One region of the Paenibacillus sp. 10L310 genome, then DNA from elsewhere that is predicted to be linked to it. Evidence: riboswitches for the same ligand, from Rfam matches in the RefSeq annotation. Region 1 holds a riboswitch; the other holds the start of a gene.
What was found. A riboswitch is a leader RNA that binds a small molecule or an ion and turns the genes downstream of it on or off. The one in region 1 is predicted to bind ZMP and ZTP.
Positions count from the first base shown of each region.

Region 2: it holds a riboswitch for ZMP and ZTP, as region 1 does, so the genes downstream of both, AC1DE7_RS21445 (TIGR01440 family protein) here and AC1DE7_RS01735 (DJ-1/PfpI family protein) in region 1, are expected to answer to the same signal.

Region 1 covers NZ_JBFTKC010000001.1:315,354-331,159, forward strand. The annotation lists gene mngB (mannosylglycerate hydrolase) at 1-2,406, shown strand, start outside; gene AC1DE7_RS01700 (BglG family transcription antiterminator) at 2,447-4,414, shown strand; gene AC1DE7_RS01705 (sporulation protein) at 4,582-5,355, opposite strand; gene AC1DE7_RS01710 (hypothetical protein) at 5,540-5,980, shown strand; gene AC1DE7_RS01715 (hypothetical protein) at 6,002-6,541, shown strand; gene AC1DE7_RS01720 (GNAT family N-acetyltransferase) at 6,550-7,089, shown strand; gene AC1DE7_RS01725 (YfiT family bacillithiol transferase) at 7,137-7,661, shown strand; gene AC1DE7_RS01730 (GNAT family N-acetyltransferase) at 7,695-8,210, shown strand; ZMP/ZTP riboswitch at 8,261-8,342, shown strand; gene AC1DE7_RS01735 (DJ-1/PfpI family protein) at 8,403-9,011, shown strand; gene AC1DE7_RS01740 (GNAT family N-acetyltransferase) at 9,016-9,489, shown strand; gene AC1DE7_RS01745 (VOC family protein) at 9,665-10,048, shown strand; gene AC1DE7_RS01750 (class I SAM-dependent methyltransferase) at 10,240-10,986, shown strand; gene AC1DE7_RS01755 (SDR family NAD(P)-dependent oxidoreductase) at 11,036-11,800, shown strand; gene AC1DE7_RS01760 (response regulator transcription factor) at 11,990-12,679, shown strand; gene AC1DE7_RS01765 (sensor histidine kinase) at 12,676-13,680, shown strand; gene AC1DE7_RS01770 (ABC transporter ATP-binding protein) at 13,797-14,552, shown strand; gene AC1DE7_RS01775 (FtsX-like permease family protein) at 14,549-15,806, shown strand, end outside.
Region 2 covers NZ_JBFTKC010000011.1:72,799-88,604, reverse strand. The annotation lists gene prmC (peptide chain release factor N(5)-glutamine methyltransferase) at 1-519, shown strand, start outside; gene AC1DE7_RS21475 (FtsW/RodA/SpoVE family cell cycle protein) at 605-1,825, shown strand; gene AC1DE7_RS21470 (FtsW/RodA/SpoVE family cell cycle protein) at 2,096-3,316, shown strand; gene spoIIR (stage II sporulation protein R) at 4,241-4,900, shown strand; gene AC1DE7_RS21460 (L-threonylcarbamoyladenylate synthase) at 5,148-6,320, shown strand; gene AC1DE7_RS21455 (manganese efflux pump MntP) at 6,496-7,056, shown strand; gene AC1DE7_RS21450 (low molecular weight protein arginine phosphatase) at 7,115-7,687, shown strand; ZMP/ZTP riboswitch at 7,784-7,865, shown strand; gene AC1DE7_RS21445 (TIGR01440 family protein) at 8,007-8,600, shown strand; gene AC1DE7_RS21440 (serine hydroxymethyltransferase) at 8,820-10,067, shown strand; gene upp (uracil phosphoribosyltransferase) at 10,494-11,123, shown strand; gene wecB (non-hydrolyzing UDP-N-acetylglucosamine 2-epimerase) at 11,162-12,319, shown strand; gene AC1DE7_RS21425 (AtpZ/AtpI family protein) at 12,505-12,759, shown strand; gene AC1DE7_RS21420 (ATP synthase subunit I) at 12,752-13,129, shown strand; gene atpB (F0F1 ATP synthase subunit A) at 13,175-13,993, shown strand; gene atpE (F0F1 ATP synthase subunit C) at 14,072-14,296, shown strand; gene atpF (F0F1 ATP synthase subunit B) at 14,410-14,898, shown strand; gene AC1DE7_RS21400 (F0F1 ATP synthase subunit delta) at 14,895-15,443, shown strand; gene atpA (F0F1 ATP synthase subunit alpha) at 15,460-15,806, shown strand, end outside.

The sequences.
Region 1 (15,806 bases):
TTGGTTATTTCCAGTGAATCCATGGTCCGAAACCTGTATTATGGTATGAAAACAGCACAAAAGTACGGACATGCGATGAAGGTTGGTTATGTTCCGGATGCATTTGGACAATCGGCACAGATGCCGCAGATCTATCGGGAGTTTGGCATTGAACGTTTCCTGTTCTGGCGTGGTGTCTCGGATAATACGAATCCACATACCGAGTTTACGTGGGAAGGGTCGGATGGCAGTCGTGTATTTGCTGTACAGATGCCATTCGGGTATTACTACGGTGGTAACATTCCGGAAAATGAAGAAGGTCTGGTCCCTTATCTGGAGAAACAGATTGGTGCGCTGGAACGCAAAGCCTCCACCAAACATATCTATTTCCCCAATGGGTTTGATCAGGCGCCTGTGCGATTGAATCTGCCGGAGTTGATTAAACGGTTCAATGCACTGGATACAGAACGCGAATATGTGATGAATGAACCGGAACGTTTTCTGGCGGAGATCGAAGCGGATAGTCAGGATCTGCCTGTACTTCGGGGTGAATTAATGGAAGCCAAGCACATGCGGATTCACAAGTCCATTTTTTCCACCCGTGCAGATCTCAAGCAACAGAATAACCGAATTGAGAATCTGATTGCTAACACGCTAGAACCTGTACTTGCGATTAGCCATTCTCTCGGACATGACTACCCGCATCGTATTGTGGAGGATATCTGGAAGCTGTTGTTTGAGAATGCGGCACATGACAGCATCGGTGGTTGTAACAGTGATACAACCAATCAGGACGTTGCGTTTCGTTACAAACAGGCCTATGATATCGCACTCAATCTGCTCGACCTGCATATGCGGATGATTGCTTCAACGATACAGCAGAAGGAGACATTTGCGTTCACCCTGTTCAACACGCTACCGTATGTGCGAGGTGGGGTTACCGAAATCGAAGCTTATATTCCGGAAGAATCCTTTGTCATTCGGGATACGAAGGGACGCGAGCTGGATTACACCATTGTAGAAAAAGCAGATCAGACCGATTATGTGCTTGGACAACACATTGACCTGAATCCAAGTCGCAAAGTGCATCTGCCAGAACGCGTATATCGCGCCAAATTGCTGGTGGAACTGCAAGAGGTCCCGGCGATGGGTTACACCCAGATTGTTTTTGATTTCAGTCAGGGCGCTACACCTGTTATTGAGCGGCGTAACGGAGACACGATTGAAAATGAACATTTCAGCATTGCGCTACAAGCAAACGGCACCTTGCAAATTACAGATAAGCGATCTGGCCAAGTGTATGCGGATCAAATGGTCTTCGAAGATAACGGGGATGACGGAGATTCCTACAATTATTCTCCTCCCGAGCGGGATCAGATTGTTTCTTCGGCAGGTAGCCAGATGAGTGCAACGACCACCCAAACGTCTGTATCTCAGACACTATCCCTGCGTTTCACGCTGGATGTCCCCTACGATCTGGAAGAGCGCGCCGCAGGCATCACGTCGGGAGCATTGCCAATGCAAGTGGAGATATCTCTTCGCAAAGGAGAGAATCTGATCCGTTTCCAGGTTCAGGTGCAGAATGAGGTGTTCAGCCACCGTCTGCGTGTCCTTTTTGATACAGGAATTGCTTCCGCCCTATCCATTGCAGACCAGCCTTTCGGTGTGATTGCTCGTCCAACCTCATTGCCAGAAGTGGACGTATGGGAGCGCGAACAATGGCAGGAGAAACCGATCACCATTGAAGCGATGCAGAGTTATGCTGGGTTGAACAACGGTTCCCATGGTATGGCTGTGTTGACGGAAGGTGTACGTGAATACGAGATTATTGGCGAGCAAATGGATACCATTGCCCTGACCTTGTTCCGTACTTTCGGTTTCATGGGTAAGGAAAATCTCTTGTATCGTCCCGGACGGGCCTCCGGTGAGAAAATTGTGACAACACCTGACGCGCAATTGCTCGGCGAGCTCTCCTTTACCTTCGGCCTGCATATCCAGGTTTCCGGGTTCGACGAAGCGAATGTAGCTCGGACTGCACGTGAATATTTGACACCGATCAGCAGTTATCAGCAATGCGACTTTTTGAACGGACGTCTGATCTTTGCTTTCCGCGATGAGGAACGTGTTCTTGATACAGACTACAGCCTCATGTCGTTCAGCGACGATTCCAACGTGGTGTTAAGCAGTTTCAAGAAAGCAGAGCAGAGTGAGGGTTACATTGTACGTGTCTTCAATCCATATTTGGCGCAGTCTGCAAACGTGAACATACACTTTAATCAACCTGTACATGCAGAGCGTGTATCTCTTGGTGAACAACCCCTGGAGCCTCAGCAGAGGTTAACCGAGGGAGAAGAGGTCGTTCGTTTGCCGGAACTCGAACATTGCAAATTAATGACGGTACTTGTATCCATATACGCTGAACTTTAGTTTGACACAATCCTGATCAGAAGGGAGGTCGGATATCGGTATGATTTTTCCAACTAAACGGTTGAAAAAGCTGTTCCACCTCATTCATGGTGAAGGGCAGGAACAGGCCTGGACGAGCCAAGCACTTGCAGACAGACTAGAGGTTACGGTGCGTACCATTCGGGATGATCTGAAGAAGTTGGATCATATCCTTGCTGGGCATGGTGGGAGCCTGGAATCCAAGCGTGGGCGGGGTTATTCCATTCGTGTGCATGATGCGAAGCGGTATACTGAGCTGTTGGAGGAACGGAAGGATGATCGGCAAAAAGGTGCGCCAGTACCTGGATCGCCTGATGAGCGTATCCGGTATGAATTGTTCAAGCTGCTTGGTGAAACGGGTCATATCAAGATGGAAGACCTCGCTGATCAGCTGTATATAAGCCGTGCAACGATGAACAATGATCTGAAAATCATTCGTCAGATTCTGGAGAACTACCAGCTTCAGCTTCAGATCAAGCCAGGACATGGTGTGAAAGTTGTCGGGGACGAGCACAGGTTCCGCTATTGCCTTGCCGAGTACGCCGATTCGCGAGATGAAGAACTGGGCCCCGAAGGAATGACCGTGGCACAGGAACGTTTGTTGTATCCAATCGAACCCGCGCACATCCGCGAGATCGTCATTCGCCATGTAGGCCAACAGGATGTTCGTATTGCAGATGTGGCACTGAAAGATTTGATTACGCATCTGGCTGTTATGGTACTACGTATTAAGCAGGGACATGAACTGGAGCAATTCGAGAAAGTGGAGGCCAATGTTCAGGATCAGCAACTTGCACAGCAGATTATTCAGGATCTGGAGTTGTTATATTCCATTCACTGTCCAGTTGGAGAGCGAGATTATCTGCTGTTGCATATTGTTAGCAAAAAAATGACCACTACCGATTGGAATGGACTTCGAAGTGACCCGTTATATGTTGCTGTACAGCAGATGCTGGGTCATATCTATGATCGGTACACCTATGATCTGCGGGATGATGAACGCTTGCCAAATGATCTGTATGCCCATCTGAAGCCCATGATTACTCGCCTGGAACATGGCATGAATATGCGGAATCCACTGCTGGGACATATACGTAAATATTATCCACTCGCCTATGAGATTACGATAAGTGCAGTGAAACAGCTACAGACATACGTACCTCATGAAATCAATGACAGTGAGATTGGTTACCTGGCTCTTCATATTGGTGCAGCATTGGAACGTAAATACCAGATTCCTCATCGCAAACGGAAATCCGTATTACTCGTCTGTGGGTCAGGATACGGCACAGCTCGTATTCTTGAATCCAGATTGCGTTCTTTATTTGCAGAGCTGGAGGTCTCACGTGTAGTTTCGCTACGGGAGTACGAGGAGATGGGGAGTGTGCCCGAAGATTTGGTCATTTCCACGATCCGGTTACGGGAGTCCAAAGGCAAGCCGTCAGCTGTCATTGCTGCGATTCCATCGGAACGAGACATGGCAACGATCACTCATCTGGTGCGAACTAGTGATGAGCAGGAGGAAATGACGCTACTGCGTTACTTTGATCCAGCGTTGTTCATGTTTCGGTCCGATCAGCCTGACAAAATGACACTTATGGCTGAGATGAGCGGAGCGCTGTTGGAGAAGGGAATCGTGACGGAGCAATTCTGGCCAGCTGTGCAGGAGCGGGAAAAGATGGCTTCAACCGCGCTTGGAAGAGGTATGGCGATTCCGCATCCCATGGAGCTGAGTTCAACTCGTACGACCGTATCGGTATGTCTGCTCGAGAAGCCGATTCCGTGGGATGAGGAGAATGAAGTACATGCTGTATTTATGTTATCTATCTGCAAAGAGGATTACGAACAGGCGATGGGGATCTATGATCTGTTTGTAGAATTGATCCGGCAGGAGGAGAAGTTGGAAAGCCTGCGCTCCTGTGGCAGCTTCGATGCCTTTGCCCAACTTGTATGTGAAACGTTGAGTCTAAAAAGTACCGAAGCGTATTAATATATAAGTTCACTAAGGATAATTCGACTGACACTCCGATGACAGAATAACCTTCCGATCGCTGTTAACCCCAGATTTTTCTGATCCCCTTTTCGAAAGGGAAAAACCGTCCTTCATCAGATTTGTCTGATAAAGGACGGTTTTTATTCGTTTACACAAACTATTGATTAAATATGTTTGGATATGACTTCTTCCAGTCCTTGAGCGACAGAATGCGCACCCCGCTCCAGATGTCTTTCATACAGATGCAGGCGGACGAAGCTCTCATCCGTTCCCATCGCTTCGGAGAATATTCCACTGAGTCCACGAGCGCGGCGGTCGATCTGTAATAGCAGCTCCAGCGAATCGCCCATCGGATAGAACAGCACTTCCAACTCATCCAGATGCCCACGGAATTTGTTTGTTGGTACAAATTCAAATTCCTGCACAAATGGCAGATTGCCACCCAGCTTTGGTGCATAGTCATTGGTCACTTCACGCAGTTTGAAACCAAGGATATCAATTGCATCGAGCACGGTGTTCATGTCTTTGCTGGGAACAACCTGCAGTCTGTCCCGGTCTGAGGGGTCTACAGCACTTGAAATATCGAGGCCCGTCTCCACCCATACCTCTGCACGATGCAGTGTAATTGGCAGATTTTCTGGGAGGTCAAATGAAAAGTCTTTCTCCAATTTGGCTCCAGGCTGTAAGGTGAAACCTTCGGTGAGCAGATATTTGGCTATGACGGCTGTTTCTTTTACTTTACGATCATCGTGCTCCCGTATGTAATGGGTTTTGATTGAAAGATAGATTCGATCTACGTTCTGTTCCACATCTCCACCTTCAATGTACACAACCCCCGAGATGATTCCTCCAGGCGTGACCTCTGGTGTATGCAATTCCGTATTTACTTTGGCTGCTCCAACACCTACACTGGCTAACATTTTCTTGAAAAATGACATGCGCTTTACCTCCAGATCAGATGGTTTATTATATGGGATACATACGGCTTCGACCTTAATACGGAAGCTGGAAGAGAAGCGTTTCATATTTTAGAAAAGATATATCGTATATCCAAACAGGAGAATCGACGTACCCATGTCGAATGTTTAAATAAAGGGAATTTTTGTCAGGAGGTGAAGCCGATTGAACACAGAATTTTCAGAACAGAAATATGGTGAAACGGGTGTTAAAACCAGCTTTGAGCAGATGGCTAACGGGGAACAGAAATATAAAATGATAGCCGAGGATGGCAGTTATTATTGTAGAACCGTTGCTTCTTCCCACGGAGCATGGCAAAACAGTCATGTACATATCAATCTAACGGAGTTTTATGTGGTGCAAACCGGATGGATTGCGTATGCCAGTTATGGAGACGATCAGATGTTTTCGATTCGAGTGATGCGTGCAGGAGAGCACATCATTGTCCAACCTGGAATCCACCATAATATATACATGTCTGCACATAGCGCGATACATACCATCAAGCATGGATTGAATACATCCAGTGATTGGACGGCATCCCCTGAGTTGGATAGGTTAACTCAATCTTTAACTGAGAAGAAGCTACTCCAGAAGTATGATTAACCAGAGGGGAGGATCAGACAGATGCGTAAAAGTACAATATTTTGGATTACGGGAATAGCGATAATTCTCTTGGTGACTCTGCTCATATACAGCTATGTTATTCCAAGTGTGAGTGCCCAGGATGTTGTGATGGCAGGCACAATCAGGCAGATTGATACGGATGTAGTTGAGGTAGAGTTAGAGATAACGCGAAAAAGAGAAGACAAGGATCAACATATGGTGTATCCCGTTGTCCCTGGATGGGAAGGGGTCACATTCACTGAAGAACAAGATGAAGCGTGGTACATGCCTTCGTCTGTTGGCAGCTCCTATCTTGATCAAGTCATTTTGGAAAAGTATCTAAAGGCGCAGGGGAAGACCATGAAATCAGCTGATAATCTGATAGGATTTGCGATACCTGATGAGATAGGGAGCTACAAGTTGCGGTTAACGCTCAGATCTTTGGATGGAACGACTCAGCCGCTTGAGAATCCCGTGGTGTATTATGTTCACAACGAGCATTTGTTAGGGAAGGATCTGAGTTGGGTTACGAGTGAGAATCTGGAGATCAATAAGGAGTAATCAGAATGATGAATGTATATGAATCGAATGAAATCACTGTACGTTTCTTGGACACAGAAGATGAACAACATCTGGTGAAGTGGCTGTCAGACCCGGAAGTTCTTCAATACTATGAAGGGCGTGATCGGCCGCATGATCTGGAACAGGTGAGAGAGCATTTTTACAATCAGAAAGATGGTGCTACTCGTTGTATCGTTGAGTATGGAGGACATCCGATTGGATACATTCAGTTCTATGAGCTTGAGGAAGAAGAACGAACGGAGTATGGTTATGGAGACACGGATGAGATCATCTATGGAACGGATCAGTTTATTGGTGAGGTAGAATACTGGAATAAAGGCATTGGTACACAGTTGATGCAATCCATGCTGGCTTATCTGATTAATGAAAAACAAGCCCGTAAAGTGGTTATGGACCCTCAATCCTGGAACTTGCGAGCGATATCCTGTTATGAGAAATGTGGTTTCCAAAAGATTAAGCTGTTGGAGAAACATGAGCAGCACGAAGGACAGATGCGAGACTGTTGGCTTATGGAATATGCCCTGTAGATCCTGCTTAAAGTTATTTGAATCATATAAACAAGGAGGAATAATGGATGGATGAAAGATTTCCGATAGGACCATTTGTACACACGGGTGAAGTTACTTTGGCACAACGGGAGAAGTGGATTCAGGACATTGCTGAGTTGCCTGAACGCGCACGAGAAGCGGTAAAGGGACTGAGTGAAGAGCAATTAAGTCTGCCGTATCGAGAAGGTGGATGGATGCTCAAACAGGTTATTCACCACATGGCAGACAGCCATATGAACAGTATGATTCGTTTCAAGTTGGCACTGACAGAGGATACACCAACGATTCGGCCTTATTATGAAGAGCGCTGGGCTGAACTGAGTGATTCAAGAGACCTGGATGTCGAATTCTCGCTTCAGATTCTGGATGCCCTCCATCGTCGTTGGGTGTTTCTGTTAAACGCGCTGACAGATGCAGATTATGCCAAACAATTTTATCATCCCTCATCGGAAGAAACGACAAGACTGGATTACAATCTGGGCATGTATGCTTGGCACGGCAAACACCATGTTGCTCACATCACATCGCTTCGGGATAGATTGGGAATATAGCTATTAGAAATATCTTTTAAGGAGGATTCATCAATGAGTGTACATATCAGACTATTAAATGAGAACGATCCTGTAATCATATCAAAGGCGTTTCAGGAGCAGGGTTGGGGGAGATCCCCTGAGCAGTATCTTCATTACTTGGCTGAACAACAGAATGGGGAACGCGTAACCTTGGTAGCCGAGTTGAATGGAGAATTTGCCGGATACGTGAATGTATTGTGGAATTCCAGCTACCCGTCTTTCAGGGAACAAGGCATTCCCGAAATTAACGATTTTAATGTACTAATGAAGTTCCAGCGCCAAGGTATTGGTTCACGGTTGATGGACCGAGCAGAGGAAGTTATTCTGGAACGAACGGATGTAGCAGGCATTGGTGTAGGTGTGTTTTCCGATTATGGCAAAGCGCAAGTTCTATATGCCCATCGCGGGTACATACCAGACGGTCACGGTGTACACAAACATGATCATTACATTCAGCCGGGTGAAGAAACGATTATGGACGACGATGTTGTACTTTATCTTACGAAGAAGTTAAAAGCCACGCAATAATTTCATAATATATACAATATGAAAGATGTCATGTATATTAGTTGTAAATATCTGTTATGTGTGACTGGCGTAAACGTGGAGTGAACCACGAGGGAGCACATATATTATATGCCGTACGCCTGGGCAAAGTGTTTGATCTTTTGATCAAACACTTTATTTATTATTCAGGGAACGAAAGGACTGGTGGCGGCAATGAAAATGGCGTTTGTTTTATTTGATGGAATGACAAGCATGGATTTAGCTGGATTTTATGAAGCTGTGACTTGGCTAGCGATTCTGAAAGCAAAGGAAAACGTATCATGGACATTCTGCGCAGATAAGGAGGAAATTTCGGATGACCGTGGGCTGAAAATGAAATCCGATGCAGTATTACCTCATCTAGGGGATTTTGACCTAGTATTTTTTCCTGGTGGATTATCAACTAGAACGCTTCGATTTGATGAGGATTTTATGCGATGGGTCCGAACGGCAGAAAATGTCACATATAAAACATCTATTTGTACCGGGGCTTTACTGTTGGAGGCAGCAGGTTTCCTGAATGGAAAAAGGGCTACTACCAACTCATCTGCTTATGATTTATTGAATCCTTATTGTGCAGAAGTGATCTCAGCGCGTGTAGTGCGTGATGGTAATACGGTAACGGGTGCGGGGGTTACGGCTTCCATTGACCTGGGACTATACTTGGTCGAAATGTTAACGTCTACGGAGATCGTCCTTCAAGTTCAACAAAAACTAGAGTATCCATATTATGAAGCTGGTAACTTAAAAGATGTCTACATGCACACTAAGGGTAGGGGATAAAAAGATGACTATTCGCCTTTTTCAAGCGATTGATCAACCAGCAGTGCTGAAAATGATGACGGATCATGATTTTCAATTCCCTTCGTTTATACGCGATCAGTATCCTGCGCGCTGGGATTTATTTTTAAAAATGACGGATGAACGTATCAGTGCTTATTATGTCATGGTTGACGAAGCAGATGTTGTCATAGGTCATGCTGGTTATATCTTTCATCCTACTGTTAACCGATATGAAATCGTTGGCGTTGTTACATGCAAATCACACCTTCGACAGGGAGTAGCACGTGGACTAATTACAAAAATATGTATAAAAATAGCTGAATTCGGCAGTGGTGATGTCATGCTTTACACACTTGATCATGAAGAAAATGAAGCAGCGCTCCTATTTTATGAACGAATGAATTTTCAAAAAGAAGGTGTTGATATGAACTATTATACCTCGGGGTTTCATAGACTTTCACTTGTTAAAACATTATAAGGAAACTTCAAAAAACTAATTGAAGTGGAAGCATAAAAGTGTACTTCAGTTTAAGTTGCATGGACTTGCAAAGAAAGATGATCAAAAAGCTGTCCTGCATGTTATACTCTATTGGAATTTGAGGAATGATAAGCAGGATGTTAAGAGATTAGATGATCAGAGGAGTGAATGATGCATGTTTAGCAAAGTCGGCCAGATTATGTTGTATGTCAACAATCAGGATGAATCACTGGCATTTTGGACGGAAGTTGCAGGATTCCACATTGTGGATGAAGTAAACCTTGACGAGGGCATGAGATGGATTGAGATTGCGCCTACCGCAGACTCGCAGACAAGCATTATACTCCATGACAAAGAGTTCGTTGAACGGATGTCGGCGGGTGTAAATCTGGGCACACCTTCGTTAATGTTCTTCACCGAAAATCTGGATCAGTTATATGCCGACTTGGCTGGTAAACATGTAACGGTGGGAGAGATTGTCGAGATGCCAACGGGGCGTGTCTTCAACTTTGCTGATAACGAAGGGAATTACTTTGCAGTTTTGGAACGGGCGAAGTAAGTTACAACACAAAACCCCAACAAAAAAACGATCGACATTCATGTCGGTCGTTTTTTTGTTGGGAAAAAGCTTATGTTTTGGAGTAGAAAAACGCAAGAAAAATAGAGAACTACTGGGTAAAAATGTTATAATAGAGTGTGGCTGATTTAACGAAAATGCCGAGGAATGAATAATCGAAAATGAAGGTTTGAATGGAGCAGTTAAGGAGGAATGTGGTTGTGGAAAAGACGATTAAAAGTGTACAGGATCTATATGATATGCTCGATGCGGATTTCAGATCTGCCAAGCAGTTTTGGGAACCTTTCTATGAGGATCGGAACAGACCAATCCCCTTTTTCCCAAACAAACCGGATGAGAATCTGGTAGCGCATGTGAACGAAGGTGTGCTGAGCGGCGGCAAGGCACTGGAACTGGGGTGTGGCCCGGGCAGAAATGCGTTGTATTTAACCCGCCAAGGATATCAGGTAGATGCTTATGATCTTTCGGAGACAGCTATTGCTTGGGCTAAAGAGAGGGCGGCAGAGGAGCAACTGGACGTGCATTTTGAATGTCGATCTGTGTTCGAATTATCCCCAGAGCAAGAATATGATCTTGTCTACGACTCGGGTTGTCTGCACCATCTGTTGCCACATCAGCGCATTCCCTACATAGAGATGATCCACAATGCACTCCGGCCTGGAGGATACTTTGGAATGACTTGTTTTGCTCCTGGTTTTGGCGATATTGGTGGGCCTGAGATCGTTATGAATGATTGGCAGGTGTATCAAGAGAAGTCGATGCGCGGTGGTCTTGCGTTCACGGAGGAGAAGCTTCGCTACATGCTGGAAGATGGCTTTGAATGTGTGGAGTTCCGTGCAATGAAGTCGCTGGAGCAACATGAACCGTATTTTGGTGTACCTTTTCTCTGGGCCACGTTGTGGAGAAAGAAAAACTCGTAAGAATAGTGAAATAAACATGCATTGAAAATAGAGGAGGAGTGGTATCGGAATGGGAACAGAAACAGGAAAAAGACACTTTATTATTACAGGCACATCCAAAGGGATCGGTTTACAACTTGCAGAGTTATTATTGGCTAAGGGGGATTACGTTTACGGTATTTCACGCGGGGGTTCGGATCTGTTGGAATCAAGCGAGGAATGGAGCGGGCGTTACCGCCATGTTCAGTATGATCTTGCCGACCTGAATGGGATCGATGATTTGATTACACGCATATTGGACCAAATACCTTCTCAGGAAGCTGAATTCATTGGACTCATTAATAATGCAGCGATGCTGGAGCCTCTAAAACCTATCGATCAATGCAGTGCGGCAGAGATAAGTCAGAGTCTTAACATCAGCCTCGCAGCACCAATGATATTGAGTTCCTCTTTTATTCAACAAACAAATCATCTGTCCGCCAGACGTAAAATTGTCAATCTCTCATCTGGTTCGGGAAGTTATCCCGCGCCTTCAATGGCAGTGTACTGTACATCGAAGGCTGGGATGAACATGTTCACCCAATGCGTATCTTTGGAGCAAACGGGCCAACAGAACCCTGTTGAAATTATTGCTTTTGATCCGGGGATGGTCGATACGGAATTGCAGGCTGTTGCACGAGGCAAAAGTGCAGAGGAGTTCGCTCTTGCAGGTATGTTCAATCAAGTATATGAAGCAGGACAATTAAGATCGCCACGAGACGTAGCGATGCAGTTGATCGAGCGGATGGACGAAAATAGTGATTCAAGCCATGTTATACACACTGTTGAGAGCTAATATGATATACGATACTTCTTTCAGCTCGTTTTCTTACGAAGTATGGATACCTTTTGATATAAGCCCAACTTCCCTGTACACTGGAATCAGCGATCGGAAGAACGATACGTTACGGTAAAGGTGATCCTGCAACAACGGAGTCTAATTACCTTATTCAACCTTAGAAGATCAGAAACGTGGTGAAGTCTCTTGTTTAAAATTATGCTCATTGAAGACGACGAGTCGTTATTCAGTGAAATCAAGGAACGATTGTCCCAATGGTCGTATGACGTGTATGGTGTGCAGGATTTTGGAAAGGTATTGCAGGAGTACAGCGTAATTCAGCCGCAACTGGTCATTATAGATATTCAGTTACCCCAATATGACGGGTTCCATTGGTGCCGGATCATTCGTTCGCACTCCAATGTGCCGATTATCTTTTTGTCCTCACGGGATCATCCTGCGGATATGGTTATGTCCATGCATTTGGGGGCAGACGATTTTATCCAGAAGCCTTTTCATTTCGATGTATTGATTGCCAAGATCCAAGCGACTTTGCGGAGGGTGTATAACTATAATACAGAGCATATTGAACTTCGAACCTGGCGCGGTGCCACTATTGAGTATGTGAAAAATACACTGACCTGCGGGGATGAATCTGTCCTGTTGACCAAAAATGAGATGTTCATTCTTAAAGTGCTGGTGGAGCACAAAAATCAGATTGTTACCCGTGAGGACCTCATCCGGAGCTTGTGGGATCATGAGCATTTCGTGAGTGACAATACGCTGACGGTTAACGTTAATCGGTTACGGAAGAAACTTGAACCCATCGGCTTGGAGCGGTACATTGAAACCAAAGTAGGGCAGGGGTACATGGCAACGGAAGAGGCAGAAGCATGATCGGAAAGTACATACGAGAAAGGGCTAGTTGGTTATGGCTACTGGTAAGCATGCAACTTATTATTTTATTGGTGGCCTACCTGGACTCGTCCATTCCATTCCAATCTGTGGTGTATATCGTAGGACTGAATGTGGTGGTATGCCTTGTTTTTATCTGGGCGAGATACCTGAAAGAGACCCGTTTCTATAAAAAGTTGAGCATCTGGGATCATACCTATGATCTGGGAGAGCTCGATATCGCCGAAAGTCCATATGAGCAGATTGTACATGAGGCCGTCAGTTCCCAGACACAGCGGTATCGTAAGGAGTCGTCACATCATTTTATCGCTCTGGAACAGGAGAAGGACGAGATGTTGTCCTGGATTCATGAGGTGAAGACCCCACTGACTGCGTTGCAACTGATGATCGAGCGCTTGCCAGATGACAAGTTACAGAGCCAAATGACATATGAATGGTTACGAATTCATCAGTTGCTGGATCAGCAGCTTCATCAGAAGCGTATTCCGTTTATGCATAATGATCTGTTCATCGAAGAGACGGAACTTGAACCAGTATTGAATAGCGAGATACGAGCGTTGAAATCGTGGTGCATTTCCAAAGGCATTGGCTTTGATGTGTCTTTAATGGTATCGCGCGTGCTCACAGACAGCAAATGGTTAGGCTTCATCCTCCGGCAGTTGTTGAGTAATGCGGTGAAATATAGCGATTCATCGGACATCCTCATTGAAAGTTGGGAACAGGATGGACACATCATACTCATGATTCAGGATCACGGGCGAGGGATTGAGACTCAAGATCTGCCGCGTATATTTGATAAAGGATTTACGTCCACCCGAGGCAGAATGGATGGGGCGGCTACCGGGATGGGGCTGTATCTGGTTCGTCAGGTGGTCCAGACGCTTCATGTGAACATTCAAGTAGAATCTTCTCTTGGCGAGGGCACAACCGTCACACTTACTTTTCCGCGAAAAAACGACATGTTGCATCTTGCAGGCGTGTGACAACAATGTCACATGCTTTTTGGTTTTGTTCGGTGAATCACACGATAACACTGCACATTCCGATTATGATATAGACACGAGCATTTTGCAGAAGATCTAAGAGGAGTGAGCGGGATATGTGGATACTGGAAGCCAAAAAAATTCATAAAGTCTATGGTAATAAATTAAATAAACAGGAAGTGCTGAAGGGAATTGATCTTGGGGTAAGCAAGGGAGAGTTTGTTGGTATTATGGGGCCTTCGGGTTCGGGTAAAACAACGCTGCTTAATGTACTTTCCTCCATTGATCGGGTGAGCCAGGGCACGATTGATATTGAGGGCAAGGAATTCACCGGAATGAAGGAGAAACAGCTGGCTGAGTTCCGCAAACATCATTTGGGCTTTATTTTTCAGGAATATAATCTGCTGGATACCCTTACGGTGAAGGAAAATGTATTATTACCGCTCTCGATTACGAGCATTCCAAAGCAGGAGGCACACCAGAAGTTTGAACAGATCGCACGTGAACTGGGAATCTACGAGTTGAAAGACAAGTATCCATCTGAGATTTCAGGGGGTCAGAAGCAGCGGACTTCGGCAGCACGAGCATTTGTCCACGAGCCGAGTATCATTTTTGCGGATGAGCCGACAGGAGCGCTGGATTCCAAGTCCGCTTCGGATCTGCTCGGCAAGTTAAGTGATATGAACAGCGCACGAAAAGCGACTATTATTATGGTTACCCATGATCCGGTTGCCGCAAGTTATTGCAGCAGAGTGATCTTTATTCGAGATGGTCAGATCTACACCCAGTTGAATAAAGGAGACGAGTCACGGCAATCGTTCTTCAACGATATTATCAAAACCCAGGGCGTATTGGGTGGTGTGCAGCAATGAGCTTGAATTATATTATCTTCCGCAATCTCAGAAAAAATCTGAAGAATTATTATCTCTATGTATTTGCGCTTGTGTTCAGTGTGGCCTTGTATTTTTCCTTTGTGACGTTACAGTATGATCCTTCCATGGATGAGGTGGCTGCTTCAACAAAAGGTGCGGCGGCTATAGGCGCATCTTCGGTACTGTTAATCGTCATTGTTGGTATCTTTTTGCTCTATGCCAATACGATCTTTATCAAGCGGCGTAGCAAAGAGATTGGATTATTTCAATTGATCGGACTGACAAAAGGCAGGATTTTTGGCATTTTGAGTGCGGAGAATAGTATTCTTTATTTTGGCTCCATGGCTATCGGTGTGTTAATTGGGTTTCTTGCGTCCAAGCTGGTATTGATGATATTGTTCAAAATTCTCGGTGTGGATGCGATTACGAAACTGTACTTCTCTCCGATGGCACTGATGCAAACGGTGATTGTTTTTACGATCATGTATCTGCTCATCATGCTGATGAACTACACTTTTATCAAGAGACAGAGCATTCTCTCACTCTTTCGGGTGTCGGCCACTTCGGAGCAGCAGGTGCAGAAGATGTCTGTCGGACAGATGATTGTTGGCGTCTTGGGCATTGCTCTGATTGTGTATGGATACTTCATGTCTGCACGGCTGTTCAGCGGTGAGGCAATGGATATGCAGCAGTTGATGTATACGATGATCCTGATTCTCTTCTCGGTCATACTGGGGACATACCTGTTCTATAAGGGTTCGGTAAGTTTTATCTTTAATCTGATTCGCAAAAGTAAAAACGGCTACCTATCCATTCATGAGGTGTTGTCTTTATCTTCAATCATGTTCCGCATGAAGTCCAATGCATTGTTGCTTACAATTATTACAACCGTATCGGCGCTTGCTATTGGCATGCTGTCACTCAGTTACATTTCGTATTATTCCGCAGAGGCTCAGGCGAAAGAAAGCTTGCCGGAGGATTTCTCTTTTGCTCAGGTTGATGTGAAAAATCGCTTTGTAACGGATTTGGAACACAAACAGATTCCATATGAAGAGAAGCATAGACAGCCCATTTATATTGAAATTGATGCTCATAAAGTGATGGATGAGTCCATGACGGAAAAGTACCTATTCAGTAGTGTGTTGAGTGACAAGATGGTAGATAACATTGATCTGCAACCAGGCGAAGCGGTCTTCATGGGATACGGAAATGCCATTCAGCAGTTGATTTCCATTCAGGAGACAGGTCCAATTG
Region 2 (15,806 bases), on a different contig from region 1:
GCCATCGATATCGGCACGGGCAGTGGCGCCATCGCGGTGACGATGGCTTCACTGCGCCCGCGCTGGCAGGTTGGCGCCGGGGATCTCTCGTCGGCTGCCCTGCAAGTGGCCGCGCGGAACGCGGCCGCGAACGGGGTACAGATCGACTTCCGTGAAGGCGATCTGCTGGCCCCGTTCGCCGAGGCACGGGTGGACATCCTGGTGTCCAACCCGCCATACATCCCGGCGGCTGATATCGCCGGGTTACAGCAAGAGGTGCGCGATCATGAGCCGCGCATGGCATTGGACGGCGGTCCGGACGGGCTTGCACCGTACCGTATCATGCTGGAGCAGTTGGCGCTGTTGCCTGCGCCGCCGCAGATCATTGGTTTTGAGCTAGGCGAAGGGCAGGCTCGCGACATTGCAGCTTTGCTTGAAACGGCGGGACATTGGCCGGAAATTATCATTGTACCGGACCTTGCCGGAATCGAGCGGCATGTCCTGGGTGTTCGTACTTCGGAACAGGTGACGAAAATGTAAGGTTCTGCGGGTTTTCTTTTTGCCGTGAAATCCTCTACAATGAGATATACCGAAGATTTCTGAATGCTTGGGGGAACATAATTACATGCTGCACAAATTTAAAAAGATAGACTATTCTATTGTCTTTATACTCGTTATTCTGATGGGTATCAGTATTTTATCGATTTACAGTACAACGTTTGGTCGTCCAAAGCTGGAGGGACTCCCGAAAAGCGCAGTGATCTTTTATATTTTGGGCTTCGTAGTCTTTTTTGGGATGTCGATGATCAACTATAAATTCATAATCAAAAATTATTTATATATCTATGGCGTGGGGATGCTCCTGCTCATATTCGTTATGTTCTTTGGTAAGGAGTATTATGGTGCAAAAGGTTGGCTGTCCATCTTCGGGGTCAGTTTGCAACCTGCTGAATTGTTCAAGTTATGCCTGATTGTGTTTTTATCGGCCTTTTTGGCCCGAAAGAAGAACCGTCCGCTCTATTTTGGACGTGACGTTATTCCGATTTCGCTCTGTGTTCTGCCGCCGTTACTACTCGTATTGCTTCAAAATGACTTGGGAAATGCATTAAGCTATGTAGTCATTCTTGTGGGCTTACTGTGGATTGGTAACATTAAATTTACGCATGCCCTCATTGGCTTTATGATCGCAGTGGCTGCTTTTATCGGTGGTACACAGGCGTATATTCATTACCATGATGAGATTGTTAAATTTCTGAATGACATTGGACGTTCGCACTGGGCGGATCGTTTTGACCCTTGGCTTGTACCAGAGCTGACCTCAAGAGATGTACTCTGGCAGACGTATAATGCAAAGCTTGCGATTGGTTCTGGTGGGATTACAGGCAAAGGTTATATGGAAGGCACAACGATTCAGTCGAATCGGGTGCCGCTGGCCTATGCTGACTCCATCTTTGTGCAGATTGGGGAAGAATTTGGTTTCATCGGTGCCTCGGTACTGCTTCTCCTGTACTTTATCCTGATTCACAGGCTGGTGCTGATTGCACTGGAGTGTAAGGATCGCGCGGGGCCTTATCTCATTGTTGGGATCATAGCGATGCTGCTTTACCAGATCTTTGTTAATATTGGTCCATTCATTGGTCTGATGCCGTTGACAGGAATTACGCTGCCGTTTATCAGTTCGGGTGGTACCTCCATTATGATCAACATGATCAGCATGGGTCTTGTGATGAGTATTAAGGTCCACACGGAAGAGAATGAGGATATTCTTGGCTCTGCGGAACAACCGAGTATTACGGATCTGGTGAGGAAATTGCTAAGACGCAAGCCATCCCAGCAGGAGCAATAACGTTTCTGAGTCAAACCGTGAAATAGCACGTCAGATTTATGTATATAAGCTAGATAACTATAGAACCCTGGAACAGACCAACCCAAGTTACATTGGGTGGATGTTTTGGGGTTTTTATTGTTTTTACGGCGTAATTCAGGCCGTTGAATAGTTCGTTTTTTAACCTGAAACGACCCTGATTTCCATTTTATTATCCAATTATATACAATGGTAATATTGAGTTCAATTGGAAATCATAGAATGCTAGATTTCAGGGGGATGGACAGAGTCATGTTGAGAATGTTGAAAAAGATGGACGGTGTGATTCTTTTTGTAATGCTGTTGCTCATGATTATTAGTGTATTTGCGATTTATAGCGGAACGCAGACAGATGCCAACCTGGCGAATCATCATGTCAAAACGATGTATTTCTATGTGGCCGGGTTCATTGCGGTGCTTGTGATCGGGCTTGTGAATTACAAGTTATACGTGAAATATGCGTTTTATTTGTATGGCTTGGGAATTATATTGCTGATCCTGGCCAATGTCCTGGGAAGTTCAATCAATAACGCCAACGGTTGGCTGAAGCTGGGCGAAAACTTTTCTTTTCAACCGGCAGAGTTGTTCAAGATGATTCTGATTCTGTTTCTCGCCCATTTGATCGTGAAGAGACAACGAGGCACGCTGAAATTTTGGAGAGATATTGTGCCGATTGGCTGTTGGGCGTTTATTCCGTTTGCCCTTGTTATGGCTCAGAATGATTTGGGGAATGCGCTGGGGTATGTGGTGATTTTGGCTGCGGTATTCTGGATCGGAAATATGAGGCTGAAGCACGCATTGATTGCACTGGCGATTGTGGGAGTGGCGTTCTTTGGTTTTGTCAAAGCCTATACCTTCTACCATGGTGAAGTTTTCACTTTTCTTGAAAAGATAAAACGTGAGCATTGGGCGGAGCGGATTGATCCCTGGCTTGTACCGGAAAAGGCTACCTCAAAGGCTTCCTGGCATACGAAAAATGCAGGTTTAGCCATCGGTTCTGGGGGCATCATCGGCAAAGGTTATTTGCAAGGAACATCCGTTCAGAGTGGACGAGTCCCCTATACGTATTCTGATTCCATTTTTGTTGTGATCGCAGAGGAGTTTGGGTTTGTTGGTGCATCCGTACTGATTCTGTTGTACTTTATCCTGATCCACCGCATGGTGCTGATTGCTCTGGCATGTAGAGATCGCGCGGGACCCGTCATCATTGTAGGTATTATCGGAATGTTGTTGTATCAGGTGTTTGAGAACGTGGGGGCGTTCCTCGGACTGATGCCACTCACAGGTATTACGTTACCGTTCATCAGTTACGGCGGCACCTCTTTGCTTATAAATATGGCTTGCATCGGTGTAGTCATGAGCATTAAGTTGTACGGGCAAGAAGAGGAGGATGAACTTCTGATGGGAGAGCAGCAACCCCGGTTGTCGGAACGTTTATGGAATATGCTCAAGAAAGAAAAAAGTGCTGTGTAACTGTTGAGTCGGTGTAGGTGAAAGGTAAAGCGGTGGGACGTATAACGTGATCGTTTATAGGAATGAAGAGGTTGATTTGCCCTGTAACCAGGTGCGGATCAGCCTTTTTAACATGATGGGTGAGAAAGTGTGAATGAGAGATGAAAGAAGTAATGCATAGGTGTCTTCGAGCCTGCTGTAGGCTGAGGCGAACCTGAAAGAGTTGGAAATAGAGTGTTGAGCATTGTGTGGAGCTTCAGGTGCCAGCTGTTAGGAGTTAAGAGTTAGGTGGTGCTAGGAGCTAACGAACCACACACATCTTATTCGGGGATTTGAAGTGTCCGGAGAAAGCTAATGAATCTGAGACACGTTATATCAACATAAACAGCCTTCTGTAGCATGTTGATCAGATAACTTTGGGGAATAACGTGCCTCATGTTCCTTACAATTTCAAAAGAATGCCTGAAGGGCAAATAAGACGTCCTCGGTTCTTTAGAACATCGACTGGTCACTCGCGAGAGTCATTCGCCTAGGGTCAGCCAGTACAGTCTTCAAGGCTTTTTGGACGCTGACATTTTGTCATCGTATAACTTGCCTGGGTTTAACCACACATTCTAGTAGTACGTGTTCAAAAAGTTGGGTTTTCAGTACCGAGAAGATGGGATGAGGCTAGAAATGGAGTAGTGGAGCGTAGGATAAACTACGTGAGCAATCAAAATGGTTCTTTGGTAAACATACTCCGTAAGGCTCCCGCTTATTTCGGCTGAATTTCATATTCGACGTTGATGATGCAGCTGGGCATTCTTCGTAATCAAAGCGGACTTTTTGAACAACTTCTAGTAGATTTATTGCAAATGCTAGGTTTACTTCCGTCTCTACCGGGCATACTGATAGACATGAGAGAGTTGCAGGTAGCGTGATCAGAGAGCCGAGGGGGAGAACGGAATGAGCAGAAGAATTGTAAAGCAAATTGGACTTATTATTGTATGTCTTATGATGATTATCATGATGTGGGAAGGTCAGAAAACGGATGCAGCTGTGGCGGCCACAGCAATTCCAGAACAATCGATTCGCTTGCGTATTCTAGCAAACTCGGATGCACCGGGAGATCAATTGGTGAAACGCGAGATTCGGGATGCTGTCGTTGCTCAGATGGGCGAGTGGGTAGCCGAACTGGAGAATCCGCAAAGTCTGGATGAAGCGCGCAAGGTTATTCGTGAGCATTTGTCCGAGATTGAGAATAGAGTAGGAGAAGAGTTGGCCAGTCGCGGTTTAAATTATGAGTATCAGGTGGAGCTGGGTTCCGTTCCGTTCCCGACCAAACTATATGGTGGCACTGTGTATCCTGCCGGAGATTATGAAGCGGTTCGGATTACGCTGGGCGAAGGCAAAGGTCAGAACTGGTGGTGTGTGTTGTTCCCGCCGCTGTGCTTCATTGATGCAGGGACTGGGGATGCACTGGAGAAACCTTCAACGGTATCAGCCGCAGCGGCTGAACCAGGAGATGCAGAAGCATCTGTGCAGGGAGACACACCGGAAGCGAGATTCTTTCTGTGGGATATGGCTGTGAAACTGTGGAGTTGGGTAACTGGATTGTTCGCATAACAACGTATTTATACTATGGTAAAGGGCAACTTCGATTCAGGGAGCTGCCCTTTTGATATGAATTAGTGGTGAATTTCCGGGCGAAGTATGAAGGGCATCCGAGTTGGGACAGGTATGTTATAATTACTTATATTGAATATGGATATGAACTAACCTACTTGAAGTTTAGGAATGATGATATATGAGCAGAGAAAACGAACCAGTGCAACACACCTCTGAGATGAGGGATGGTAGAGAAGAACGTGATATGAAAGCTCCGGGAGAGCTGGTCACTGAGATGTGGGATGTACGCGTCTTGGTGAGCGCTGAGAACGATCACGGATTGGGTAATATTGAATTATTGGATGTGAAAAAGGGGAGCGCCGATCAACAGGCGCTCGCCGACTTGCAGGCTGCCGCAGCCTGCATTCGTCTCGGTCAGACGGTGGCCTTTCCGACCGAGACGGTCTATGGCTTGGGTGCTGATGCGCGTAGCACAGCAGCCGTGGAGGCTGTATTTGTCGCCAAAGGCCGACCTTCCGACAATCCACTGATTGTGCATATCGCGCACCGTGACCAGTTGGATACGCTGGTCACGGAAGTGAACGAAACGGCGGAAGCGCTGATGGCGGCCTTCTGGCCGGGACCACTGACGCTGGTGCTGCCGGTTAGGCCGGGTGCGGTGTCCCCGCGTGTCACCGCCGGTCTGGACACGGTGGCCGTGCGCATGCCGGACCATCCGGTGGCCTTGCAGTTAATCGCGGCGGCGGCATGCCCTGTAGCTGCGCCAAGCGCCAACCGCTCCGGGCGGCCAAGCCCGACACTCGCGTCTCATGTGCGCGAGGATCTGGATGGCCGCATCGGCGGCATTGTGGACGGCGGCCCCACCGGGGTGGGCGTCGAGTCCACGGTGGTGCAGGTCGGTGACGACGGTACCGTCACCATCCTGCGCCCTGGCGGCATTACGGCGGAACAACTGTCCGCCGTTGCCGCCCGTGTCGCCACGGACCCCGCGCTACTCGCGGAGGGGGCCGATGGCGTGGGTAGCCCGGCGCCGCGCTCGCCGGGCATGAAGTACACGCACTACGCACCCGCAGGGGCGCTGTGCGTGGTGGAGGGGCCGCCCGCAGCGGTGGCGGCCTGGATTAGCGCCGCCCTCGCAGAGGCGGCGCAGCGCGGAGAGCGCACCGCTGTGCTGGCGTTCGCCGAGCACGCGGAGCAGTACCGCGCCGATGCCGTGTTCTCGCTGGGCGACGCCAGCGAGCTGGAAGAAGCAGCGCGCCGGCTATACGCCGCGCTGCGCAGCTGCGATGAGCAAGGCGCCACATATATTGTGGCTGAAGCCTGCTCACGCGAAGGGCTGGGAGCAGCCGTCATGAATCGGCTGCTCAAGGCTGCGGGGAACCAACTCATACAAGTTGGCAACCAGCGCCCCTTATAACCTCTCCTGATCATACAGTCAGGAGAGTAATCACTCTTTTTCCAAAACAAAATCAAGATTCTATAAAGCCAGCATCTGACCAGAGATCCGTCGCCGTTTGCCTTTCATCGGTCATGTTTAGGTCCTTGTCCGCATATCGTGTACAAGAACCTTTACGTGACTTGGGGGTATGGGGATGTGGGATGTGTCTGTCCATGTAGGGCAGTTGGTAACCATTTTGATCATGGCTATTGCGCTTGGCCTCGATGCGTTCTCACTCGGGATCGGAATTGGCATGAAGGGCATTCGGCTGCGGGATGTATTGCGAATCAGTATTGTAACGGCGCTATTTCATATCATCATGCCGCTCATCGGCATGTATATGGGCAAATACGTCAGTTCCCTGCTCGGTGACATTACGACGTATGCGGCAGGTGGATTGCTTGTTTTGCTGGGTGCTCATATGATTCTGAATGCATTCCGTGAAGGCGATACAAAGCTGGTGGACCACCGTTCCCTGCTCGGCGTTGTTTTGTTCTCCCTCAGCGTAAGTGTGGATTCATTCTCCGTTGGCGTTTCCTTAGGGATGTTTAGCAGTGATCTGATCTTAACCGTACTTGCTTTCGGCGTTTGTGGCGGGGTGATGTCGGTTATGGGGCTGCTATTAGGCCGTCGGGTGAGCCAGAATCTCGGAGATTACGGCGAAGCTATTGGTGGCGCAATCTTGCTTGCGTTTGGACTTTTGTTTATATTTTAGAATAAAACTTGAGATATCATATCATTCGCATCATATGTAAAATGGGGAGGCTAACACAATGAAACATATTTTATTCGTATGTACAGGAAATACGTGCCGCAGCCCCATGGCAGAGGGGCTTTTGCGAAAATTGGCATCGGAGCGTGGCATTCAGGTAGAGGTTCGCTCCGCAGGTGTGGCAGCAACGTCGGGTATGCCGATCTCCCGACACGCTGAAGCGGTTTTGAGAGATCATAACGTTGAAGGTCCACCTCATTCCACACAGCTTAGCTCTAACCTGGTAGGTTGGGCCGATCTGGTTCTTACATTAACACGTAGTCATAAGCAGCATGTCATGCAGGTTTTTCCCGATTCAGTCCACAAAACCTATACATTGAAAGAATATGTGGAGGATGATGAACAGGTATTAAGTGATGTTCAGGAGTTGGACAGCCTGTTTGCAACGCTTGAGATGAAACGTGCCCTTGGCCAAGAGATCCTGGCATCGGAGCGTGAGCGAGCCATTGAGATTAGACAACGAATTCCAAGTTTCGACATCTCCGATCCGTTTGGGGGAAGTCGTGATGATTACAATATAGCTGCAGCTGAGATTCGGACGGCATTGGACCGGCTTTTGGATAAGCTTGGATAACTCTGATCCTGCGAGGCAGGTTATAGAAATAGGACACGTGATGTAAATTAACCGTTGATTTTAGCCGCGGGTTGTTTTATGATGAAGGGGAAAACAGGGATCCGGTGTAACTGGCGACGAAGTGGGCATAACCACGATGGAGCACCGGAACAAACGGCCGGTCGCCTGGGCAAAAGAGCAATTCTGCGTTACCCGCAGACTGCTCTTTTTTTCGTCTTTCATCTGATTATTCGCTATAATAGTACCTGAGATGCCGTGCAAGAATACGAAGGACAACCAAGAGACAGCGGGCATGATTTTATCGGGAGGCGATAATAGGATGACTATAGAGTTAGATTCGGAACAACCCGGATTGCAGGAACAGACCGCGTCTATTCTGCATGAACTGGCGCTTGCCGGACAGCTTGGGCCTGGACAGATCGTTGTGATCGGTACAAGCACAAGTGAAGTCGCAGGCGCTCGGATTGGTACGAGTGGTGCCATTGAAGTGGCGCAGCAGCTTCTTGCGGGTATACGCGAGGTGCAGGAAGAGTTCGGTTTTGACACGGTATTCCAATGTTGTGAGCATCTGAACCGTGCGCTGGTAATGGAACGTTCTGTGCTTACTCGACTTGGATTGACCGAGGTTGGTGCAGTACCCGTGCCCAAGGCCGGAGGTTCAATGGCATCCGCAGCATATCGTTCGCTGACCGATCCATGCCTGGCTGAACATGTGCAGGCCCATGCGGGACTGGACATTGGGGAGACGATGATTGGGATGCATCTCCGGCATGTAGCCGTACCCTATCGTACAGCGCTTCGCTATGTTGGAGATGCTCGTGTAACCACAGCGTTGACCCGTCCGAAGTTGATTGGCGGCGAACGCGCGGTGTATCGTATGGAAGAACAACCAGATTCGACATTTTGTGACTAACATATAAAGCGAGACTAATTGGGTTACACTCCTGACTTTGATTGCATCACCATCTTCCGATCGCTGTTATCCCCAGATTTTTTAATTCCCTATTTAAAAGGGGAAATCCGGTGATAAAGGCGACCACTTCGTTTCTTCAGATTGGTGTTGCACTCGCAGTTTTCGTGTAAACATTAGTTTCACTTTATAACTTCACTTATAACTGGGAGGAATTTAATCATGGAACAATTGCGCAAGAATGACCCGGCAGTACTGGAAGCGATGAATCTTGAACTGAAACGTCAACAGAACAACATCGAACTGATCGCATCCGAGAACATCGTAAGTGAAGCAGTAATCGAAGCAATGGGATCTGTTCTGACCAACAAGTACGCTGAAGGATATCCAGGCAAACGTTACTATGGCGGTTGTGAGCATGTGGACATCGTTGAAGACATCGCGCGTGATCGTGCAAAAGAATTGTTCGGAGCAGAACACGTGAATGTTCAACCTCACTCCGGTGCACAAGCGAACATGGCAGTTTATCTTGCAGCGTTGAAACCTGGTGATACTGTACTTGGTATGAACCTTGCCCATGGTGGACACCTCACACACGGTAGCCCGGTTAACGCATCTGGTTTGCTGTACAACTTTGTAGCATACGGCGTACAGGAAGATACATTCCTGATTGATTATGATGAAGTACGCAAAGCGGCTTTCAAACACCGCCCTCGTCTGATCGTTGCAGGTGCAAGTGCGTATCCGCGTACCATTGATTTTGAAAAGCTGGCTTCCATCGCCAATGATGTAGGCGCTTTGTTCATGGTGGACATGGCTCACATCGCAGGACTGGTTGCTGCGGGTTTGCATCCAAACCCGGTTCCACATGCGCATTTCGTAACAACAACTACACACAAAACGCTGCGTGGACCTCGTGGTGGTATGATTCTGTGCCGCAAAGCGTGGGCAGCAGCGATTGATAAAGCCGTATTCCCTGGTTCCCAAGGTGGACCTCTGATGCACGTGATCGCTTCCAAAGCAGTAGCATTCGGTGAAGCTTTGCAACCATCGTTCAAAACGTATGCTGAGAATGTTGTGAAAAACGCACAGGTTCTGGCTGAAACACTGATCGCTGAAGGACTGAACATCGTATCCGGTGGTACAGATAACCACTTGATGCTGATCGACACACGCAGTGTGAACATCACAGGTAAGGAAGCTGAGCATGTGCTTGATTCCATCGGTATTACCGTGAACAAAAATGCCATTCCATTCGACCCTACAAGCCCGTTTGTAACGAGTGGTATTCGAATTGGTACACCTGCTGCAACTTCCCGTGGCATGAACGAAGAAGCGATGGTAGCCATCGGTAAGATCATTGCTAAAACGCTGAAAAATCCAAAAGATACAGCGAAGCTGGATGAAGCCCGTGCAGAAGTGACTGCACTGACAGACCAATTCCCGCTCTATACAGATCTTAAATACTAAAAAACTTTGCTCATGCTGTTTGTATTTGAGTGTTCTTAATGTACACACGCAGACGGAGCAAACCGAAAGAACCTGAAGAAGCGTAGCGCTCGCCTTTATCCCCAGATTTCAACAATTATAATTGGATCAAAGAAATCTGGGGATAACAGCGATCGGAAGGTCATTCGGTTTGCGGAGCATCATTAGTGTTTACACGTTTTTGAACATACTCAACGACATAACAGCAAGAGCAAAACAGGACCGGATGGATCATTTTCCGGTCCTGTTTTTTATAGGATTCGGTAATCTGTAATGATTGGGTGCCCTTTGATGGTGTAATTCGTTGTTGGTGATGATATAATATACAGGATTTATCGAGCCCATGAATGGTGGCTAGGTATATTTGGAAATGCTGAACATGAAGAACTTACCGGAGGGACAAATTAGATGGGAAAATTAGTAATATGTGATCACCCTTTGATTCAACACAAACTGACGTTTATACGCGACATGCGTACGAATACGAAAGATTTTCGTGAATTGGTGGATGAAGTAGCAACGTTGATGGCTTATGAGATTACAAGAGATGTTGAACTGGAAACGATTGATGTACAGACACCTGTAGCTGCAACACAAGGTAAAGTCATCTCTGGACGTATGCTCGGACTGGTGCCGATTCTGCGCGCAGGACTCGGAATGCTGGATGGCGTTGTGAAATTGTTGCCAGCGGCAAAAGTTGGACATGTGGGTCTGTTCCGTGACCCGGAAACACTGCAACCGGTAGAATACTACACCAAACTGCCTACAGATGTAACAGAGCGTCAATTGATTGTAATTGATCCGATGCTGGCAACGGGTGGTTCGGCAATTGCGGCTATTGACGTGCTCAAAAAACGTGGCTGTACCCAAATCAAAATGATGAACCTGGTTGCAGCACCGGAAGGCGTAAAAGCTGTGCAAGATGCACATCCCGATGTGGACATCTATGTAGCAGCATTGGACGATCGTCTGGATGATCATGGTTATATCGTTCCAGGGCTTGGAGATGCAGGAGACCGTCTATACGGCACTAAATAAGCATATTGCATGCGGAGTAGAAAAGGGGCTTTGCTCGAATGTCCAACAAAATTAAAGTCATGACGATCTTCGGGGTGCGTCCGGAAGCCATCAAGATGGCTCCGCTTATTTTGGAATTGCAGAAACACCCTGAGTCTATTGAATCTATTGTTTGCGTAACTGCGCAGCATCGCCAGATGTTGGATCAGGTACTTGAAGTTTTCGACATTCATCCCGATTATGATCTGGATGTGATGAAGGACCGTCAGACATTGAATGAAATCACAATTCGTGTGCTTGGCGGTCTGGAGCCAGTGTTAGCCGAAGCTAAGCCGGATATTGTACTGGTTCACGGGGATACATTAACTACCTTTGTAGCGAGCTATGCAGCATTCTTGCAACAGATTCAGGTAGGACATGTGGAAGCGGGGCTGCGGACATGGAACAAGCTGTCTCCATATCCGGAAGAGATGAACCGTCAGCTGACGGGAGTACTGGCTGATCTACACTTTGCGCCTACGGATTGGTCTTCTTCCAATCTTGCCAAAGAAAATAAATCGGAGTCTAGTACGTACGTCACAGGCAACACGGTAACAGATGTGTTTCAATATACTGTACGGGAGGACTACACACACCCGGTACTTGATTGGGCCCAAGGCAAACGCCTTGTGCTGATGACAGCTCATCGCCGTGAATCTCAAGGCGAGCCTCACCGCAACATTTTCCAGGCCGTCAAACGGATTGCCGACGAATTCGAAGATATTGCCATCGTGTACCCGGTGCATCCAAGTCCTGCTGTGAAGGAGCCGGCTCACGCGATCTTGGGGAATCATCCCCGTATTCAATTAATTGATCCACTAGACGTGGTGGATTTGCATAACTTTTACCCGCACACTCACTTGATTTTGACCGATTCAGGCGGTTTGCAGGAAGAAGCACCTTCGTTTGGTGTGCCTGTGCTCGTATTGCGCGATACAACAGAACGCCCGGAAGGTATTGAAGCCGGAACGCTGGAATTGGTAGGTACCGAAGAGGAACGTGTGTATGAACGGACCAAAGCTCTGCTTACAGACAAAACCCTGTATGCAAGCATGAGCCAGGCTGCCAATCCATACGGTGATGGACATGCTTCGGAAAGAATTGTCAATGCGATTTTGCATCATTTCGGTGTAAATAGTGAGCGTCCGGAATCATTTCACAGAAAATTCAAAAAATAATACATTTTTTCTGACGGATTTATAAAGGGCAAGCATACAGTTAAACTGTACGGTTTACGCGGGTTTATGGGCTTTGAGGGTCTGTATTCCCGTCGTTTCCCCCTTTAAAACGCTAAAATCATTCAATTGACAAAGGCTCTCATCATTCAGTAAAATTAACTGGGATTGCAAGGGTGGCGTGGAAAATGGCCGATTCGAACAAACCAAATTCATCCCGTAACCATGACGATAATGTATGGAAAGCGATGGGACTCGTGACAGCTTTTGGGATCGAGATTGCCATTCTCGCTGTTGCCGGATATTACGCTGGCTCCTGGTTGGACAAGACCATCGGAGGTAACGGAATATGGATCGCCGTAAGCGTTCTCTTTTTTCTTGCGGCAGGCGGTGTAAGCATCTACTTTATCGCGAAAAAAATCATGGGGGAAAGTGATGAGTGAACTAACCAGATACCGCAGATCGATGACTGTTTTCGTCATGTACTTTCTTATGATTTGTTTTCTCGCAGCGGCCTTTATGCCACGTGTGGAGACAATTGCTTTGGGACTGGCCCTGGGTACAGGAGTTAGCTGGATCAATGCATTTTACCTGGGCTACAAAGTAAGGAAAATGTCTGATGATGCGGCAGAAGGTAACTTGAAGCGTGTCAACTTGGGATTTTTGACAAGAGCGGCATTCGCTGTGCTCGGTATATTCATATCGATGCGCTTTCCGCAGTACTTCAATACATATGCGGTTGCAGGCGGTCTCGTCATTGCACAATATTCCTTATTGATTATAGGGATTGTCTATTCCCGCAGAGCAGAATGATGTTAAGGGCTGCAGCTTTCAAGTCGAGAAAGGGGTGAGAAAAATATGCATGAAGCTCCAATTATTATGCTTGGCGGATTTCGACTGGATCTATCGGTTCTGTTGATGCTGGTAGTTACAGGTGCAATTGTTTTTATTTTTGCTGTACTGGCAACACGGAGATTATCCGTTGAAAATCCCGGCAAGCTGCAAAATTTTATGGAGTGGGCAGTAGAATTCGTCCGCAATCTGATTTCCAGTACAATGGATATGAAGAAAGGTAAACATTTTATCTCTCTCGCTCTTTCCATGATTATGTTCATTTTTGTAGGGAACATGCTCGGCCTTCCGCTCGTGGCTGTATCTGAGGTAACAGATGTTAATCAGGCACAGGTATTCGGTAAGCCGATTGTTACAGCGGTGGAGGCGTTTGAAAAAGCGCATGCCAAGGACCCTGAAGCACACCCACACGTTGAACTGGCCTGGTGGAAATCACCAACAGCCGACTTGTCTGTAACGATGGGACTTGCTCTCGTAGCGTTCCTTGTATCTCATGGACTTGGATTGTTCCGTAACACGAAAGGGTATCTCCAGCATTACTTCAAGCCATTCGCCTTGTTCTTGCCAATCAACTTGATTGAGACGGCATCCAAGCTGTTGACACACGGTATGCGTTTATTCGCGAATATCTTTGCAGGTGAGGTACTGATCGCAACGATCCTGAAACTGACCACATTCAAAGTGTTTGGTGCTATTGCAGCGATTCCGCTACTTATGGTGTGGCAAGGCTTTAGTATCTTTATCGGCGCGATCCAGGCATTTGTGTTTGTTATCTTGATGATGGTGTACATTTCACAGAGCATCGAGACGCATGACGAGCATTAAGTTTCAAGCCCTACGAAGATTTCTTCACCAGGCTGAACAATAAAAAATTCGATTTATCATTTTAAGGAGGATATACAAATGGGAGCAATGGCATTAATCGCAGCAGCAATTGTTGCAGGACTGGGCGCGTTTGGCGCAGGTATTGGTAACGGTATGGTAATCAGCAAAACGGTGGAAGGTATTGCCCGTCAACCGGAAGCAAAATCCACTCTTCAAACAACAATGTTTATCGGTGTAGGTTTGATCGAGGTATTGCCGATCATCGGTGTGGTACTCGCGTTCATGTTCTACGGTATGGCTTAATCAAATTTTAAAGGTTTGGCGGGGAAGGCCATAGCCATCCGCGCCTTCTTTTTAGGTAATGTCCGTTCTAACGGATGACGTTTCAAGGATACCTCCAGGAAGGAGTGAACAGATTGAGTTTCATATGGGAAAATACGCTTCTTGCGATTGTTGCATTTGCAATTTTATATTGGCTGCTTAGCCGTTATGCCTTCGGGCCTTTGTTCTCCATTATGGAAAAACGTCGTGAACTCGTGATGACGCAGATGAATGAGGCTGCACAGACTCGGGAACAGGCCATTGCCTATGTGGAGGAACAAAAACAAGCTCTTGAACAAGCACGCCAAGATGCTTACGACATCATTGAACAGTCCAAACAAACAGGTGGCAAACAAGCTGAATCGATTTTGGCTGATGCAAAAGCTGAAGCTAATCGTCTGAAAGACGATGCAGTACGCGAAATCGAGAGCGAGAAGAACAAAGCAGTCGCAGCACTTCGCAGCGAACTGGGTACAGCTTCCGTTCAGATTGCATCCAAGTTGATCAAAAAAGAAGTTGAGAACGGTCCTGCACAAGAAGAGCTTGTGAACCAATACCTCAATGAGGTAGGAGGCCGACAATGAGCCGCGATACGATAGTTGCCAAGCGTTATGCGAAAGCATTGTTCGAAGTTGCTCTTCAGCAACAGCAGGTGCTTGAGGTTGAACAGGAACTGGTTGCAGTAGTCAGTGCATTGACCGGAGATGCAGATATCGAGAAATTTATCGTATCCCCTAACATTTCTGATGAAGCGAAGCAGAACGTGATTCACTCAAGTCTTGATGGCAAGGTATCCGATTCAGTCCTTCGTACAGTCTTGTTGTTGATTGAGCGCGGACGCGTTGAATTGCTGGGAGACTTGCTGAATGATTATCGGAAGATCCAAGGTGAGTCGCTGGGCATCGCTGATGCGCGTGTCTACTCGACTTATGCGTTGAATGATGAAGAAAAAGAAGCGGTAGCCCGTGAATTCGGTGGCCGTGTGAATAAAAAGATTCGTATCGAGAACATTGTTGATCCGACTCTGCTGGGCGGATTGAAAGTCGCCATTGGCGATACGATCTATGACGGCAGCTTGGCTGGCAAGCTCGAACGTCTTGAGCAGTCTTTTAACAGACGAGTACAGTAGATTGGGGTGAGGACACTTGAGTATCAAACCAGAAGAAATCAGTACATTAATTAAGAGCCAAATCGAACAATACAAGACCGATATCGATGTAGTCGAAGTCGGAACGGTAATCGAGGTTGGTGATGGTATCGCTCGTGTTTACGGACTTGAGAACGTCATGTCCAACGAGTTGGTTGAATTCCCAAGCGGTGTTATGGGACTCGCCATGAACGTCGAAGAAAGCAATGTCGGTGTCGTTATCCTGGGACCTTACTACGATATTCGTGAAGGTGACCAAGTGAAACGTACTGGTCAAATCATGCAAGTGCCTGTAGGCGAAGCATTGATTGGACGCGTTGTGAACCCGCTCGGTATTCCTGTAGA